DNA from 2 places in the Enterobacter quasiroggenkampii genome. Region 2 is predicted to be linked to the other one. Evidence: predicted binding sites of a transcription regulator. Region 2 holds the regulator's gene; the other holds the start of a gene.
What was found. The regulator LexA, encoded in region 2, represses DNA repair genes until DNA is damaged. The targets are predictions, from matches to a motif close to TNCTGTATGTACATACAGNA.
Positions count from the first base shown of each region.

Region 1: the regulator LexA is predicted to act here: its motif matches at 746-765, upstream of sulA (SOS-induced cell division inhibitor SulA).

Region 1 covers NZ_CP143745.1:2,207,446-2,209,648, reverse strand. Annotated here, with positions in the region: gene V1572_RS10460 (TfoX/Sxy family DNA transformation protein) at 1-568, opposite strand, end outside; gene sulA (SOS-induced cell division inhibitor SulA) at 786-1,295, shown strand; gene ompA (porin OmpA) at 1,650-2,203, shown strand, end outside.
Region 2 covers NZ_CP143745.1:911,805-914,007, reverse strand. Annotated here, with positions in the region: gene dinF (MATE family efflux transporter DinF) at 1-621, opposite strand, end outside; gene lexA (transcriptional repressor LexA) at 685-1,293, opposite strand; gene V1572_RS04330 (diacylglycerol kinase) at 1,402-1,770, opposite strand; gene plsB (glycerol-3-phosphate 1-O-acyltransferase PlsB) at 1,925-2,203, shown strand, end outside.

The DNA of each region.
Region 1 (2,203 bases), 1.3 Mb from region 2:
CCCGGCGGATGCCTGCCGGGAGTGCCGCCTCATGCAGCCCTTCGATAGCCCCTTCCAGCGCAAAGAGAACTTTAATACTGAGTGCTTTATTCTTAGCCCGCATCTTCAGCCAACTCGCTCTGGCGCCCAGCGCCCGCAGCGTTTCTTCATTGGTGATACCGGCTTCAAAGAGCAAGACTTCAAGCTGAAAGGTCAGGTTCGGCAGATCCTTAAGACGGTTTCGTTGGTGACGCTGGTAGCGCTCTTTCCTTGCCGCACTGAGCGCAAACGAGGAGAGCTGAAGCAACCGCTCCCTGTCCTGCCATAATCCGTCATCCACACGATAATAGTTGAGCAGCACCGGGCGGCCTCGCTTCATCAACGTCAAAAAGGAGGAGGCGTTTTTTACACAGTATTTTGCACTCTCCTCACACGCACGAAGATAAAGTTCGCCATCGGACACCATGGCAAAGACCGCATCATCCACCGCCAGGGTGTAGCCGCCAAACAGCGCGCGATGATGAATCTCGCCCAACGGGGACAGGTATTCCTGGGATTTATAAATCCGTTCATAAGATATCTTTTTCATGATATTTCCCTTCAGAATCATAGACTAACAACAAAATTTCTTACTAGCGGATCCGTTAGCAGGAAAATAGGCAACTTATCGTCGTTGAGCAAGATGATTTTTCGAGGGGCATCAAGATTGAATGAATTTTGCGAGTCGCTTTCCGAAAATGAGGTTGATCTTTGGGCATACAGGGGTTACTGTATATCCATACAGTAACTACAGGGCTGGAATGAATATGCACACTTCAGGCTATGCAAATCGCGCAATCTCTCTCTCTTCTGCCGCAGGCAATGTCGCGCAGAATTCCGTCGAGCGTGTTTCCACAGGGCTTATCAGTGAAGTGGTTTATCGTGAAGACCAGCCCTTGTTAACGCAACTTCTTTTACTGCCGTTATTACAACAGCTCGGTCAGCAATCGCGCTGGCAGCTTTGGCTCACGCCACAGCAAAAGCTGAGCCGCGAGTGGGTTCAGTCCGCTGGCCTGCCGCTGACCAAGGTCATGCAGATTAATCAGCTCTCGCCTTGCGATACCGTTGAGTCGATGATCCGCGCGTTACGCACAGGGAATTACAGCGTGGTGATTGGCTGGTTACCGGAAGAGTTGACGGAAGAGGAACATTTCCGCCTGACTGAAGCTGCTGAAGAAGGGAATGCGATCGGGTTCATTATGCGTCCGGTTCGATCGGATTCTTACCGCAGAGGACAACTTTCTGGGCTAAAAATTCACTCAAATTTGTATCATTGAGTGAAATTAAGATTTTTCCTGGAATTTTTTTTGACCGCAAGATGAGGTTTTAGTTCCCGACCTCAAAATTGCGGCAAGGCTTGTCTGGTGCGGTTCTCCTTCATTTTATTGCACAAAATTCGTTCGAAAAATGTTAAATAATCGGTATACGGAACTTTTTTTTTCATATGCCTGACGGACTTCACACTTGTAAGTTTTCAGCTACGTTGTAGACTTTACATCGCCAGGGGTGCTCGGCCTAAGCCGAAGATATCGGTAGATTTATATTTGACCACGCCCCCCGGTGAAGGATTTAACCGTGATTCTCTCTTGAGACTTTCATGGCGAATTTTGGATGATAACGAGGCGCAAAAAATGAAAAAGACAGCTATCGCGATTGCAGTGGCACTGGCTGGCTTCGCTACCGTAGCGCAGGCCGCTCCGAAAGATAATACCTGGTATGCAGGTGGTAAACTGGGCTGGTCTCAGTTCCACGACACTGGCTGGTACAACAGCAGCCTGAACAATGATGGCCCAACTCACGAGAGCCAGCTTGGTGCAGGTGCGTTCGGTGGCTATCAGGTTAACCCGTATGTTGGTTTTGAAATGGGTTACGACTGGTTAGGTCGTATGCCATACAAAGGCGACACCGTAAACGGCGCTTTCAAAGCACAGGGCGTTCAGCTGACCGCTAAACTGGGTTACCCAGTAACTGACGATCTGGACGTGTACACCCGTCTGGGCGGCATGGTATGGCGCGCTGACTCCAGCAACAGCATCGCTGGCGACGACCATGACACCGGTGTTTCCCCAGTATTCGCTGGTGGCGTTGAGTGGGCTATGACCCGTGACATCGCTACCCGTCTGGAATACCAGTGGGTTAACAACATCGGCGACGGCAACACCGTTGGTGTTCGTCCAGACAACGG
Region 2 (2,203 bases):
CCACAAGCCAATGATAAAGGTCCCGTATTCGGCAATCGCCGTCGCCAGCGCCGCACCCCGCACGTTCATATGCAGACCCATGACCAGCCAGACATCCAAAACGATATTGAGCAGGTTACCCACCACCAGCAAAATCACGGGCGCACGGGCGTACTGCACGCCCAGTAGCCACCCCAGCAGAACCAGGTTAGCCAGCGATGCGGGCGCGCTGAGCCAGCGGATTTCAAGGAAACGTCGCGCCTGCTCTAATACCGCCTCGCTGCCGCCAACAATATGAAGCGCAAGATCGATCAGGGGTGCCCGCAATAAAACGATGAACGCACCCGCGCCAAGCGCGAGGATCAGCGGCTGCACCAGCGCGCGCGCCAGACGCAGCGGATCTTTCGCGCCATAAGCCTGTGCGGTAAGACCGGTAGTGCTCATGCGCAAAAAGAGCAGCAGCATAAACAGGAAGCTGGTTGCCGTCGCGCCAATCGCCACGCCGCCAAGATAAACCGGTGAATCAAGATGGCCTATAACGGCAGTATCGACCAGTCCCAGCAAGGGCACGGTAATATTGGAGAAAATCATCGGCAGAGCAAGACGCCACAATGCCTTATCGGATGCCGTCAGCAGTGACATGAAAGATACCGGGAGTGGGGAATGAATCAGGCTACAGCGGTGCCATAGCCTGTGAGGAAGAGGTTACAGCCATTCACCGTTGCGAATCACCCCGACCGCCAGTCCTTCGATAGAGAAGTTCTGTTCGCGGAGATCGACCACAATGGGTGAAAACTCGCTGTTTTCAGGCAGCAACTGTACGCTGTTACCCTGTTTTTTCAGACGCTTAACGGTCACTTCGTCATCAATGCGCGCCACCACCACCTGGCCGTTTCGCACATCCTGTGTTTTATGCACCGCAAGCAGATCGCCATCAAGAATACCGATGTCTTTCATCGACATGCCGCTGACGCGCAGCAGGAAGTCAGCGCTCGGTTTGAACATGCCAGGATCGACCTGGTAGTGACCTTCAATATGCTGCTGAGCCAGTAAAGGCTCACCGGCAGCAACACGCCCTATCAGCGGAATGCCCGTCTCTTCTTCCACCAGCAGGCGGATACCCCGTGACGCGCCCGAGACAATCTCAATCACGCCCTTACGCGCCAGCGCTTTCAGGTGTTCTTCGGCAGCATTTGGAGAACGGAAACCCAGACGCTGCGCGATTTCCGCACGCGTGGGTGGCATACCCGTCTGGCCGATATGATCCCGGATGAGATCAAACACCTCTTGCTGCCTGGTCGTTAACGCTTTCATTCCGCCCCCTGGGTGTATATACAGTTATGCTGTGAGTATATACAGTCAAAGGCGATTTTGGAACCAAAAACTGCACAAAAAACCAGGGACTTAATTATTCCTCGAGGCTCATCGGAAATGTGACCAAAGCAGCGTGACCCAGGTGATAACGGCAGTGATAATCGCCAGCAACACGGCAGCAGAGCCCATGTCTTTTGCACGGCCAGAAAGCTCATGGAAATCGGAACCAATGCGATCCACAACGGCCTCAATAGCGCTATTAAGAATTTCCACTATCATCACCAGAAGAACGGAACCGATAAGCAGTACGCGGGTAATCGCATCAACATCAAGGAAACAGGCGACGATCACCGCGATGATAGCGGCGACGCCCTCCTGGCGAAAGGCGGCTTCGTTGACCCATGCGGCACGGAAACCTTTCCATGAATAGCCGGCGGCTTTGATGATACGTGTTAACCCAGTGGTATTATTGGCCATTAAAAGAACCTTTTTTAAAAAAGAGCGTCAGTAACAGGAGCCGTAGCGCGTTTCGCTACAGCCTGAAGTATGACGGGTAACAACAGAAATTTTGCGCGCTTTCTGTTATCCTTGCGCCGCAATTGCATTATTAACCAGAGGCTTTACATCGTTTATGTCCGGCTGGCCACGAATTTACTACAAATTACTTAATTTACCATTAAGCATCCTGGTAAAAAGCAAGTCTATCCCAGCAGAACCCGCGCTGGAATTGGGGCTCGATACGTCACGCCCCATTATGTACGTTTTGCCTTATAACTCGAAGGCTGACTTACTGACGCTTCGCGCCCAATGTCTGGCGCATGACTTACCTGACCCGCTTGAACCGCTGGAAGTTGACGGTACGCTGCTGCCGCGCTACGTGTTCATTCACGGTGGACCGCGCGTGTTTACC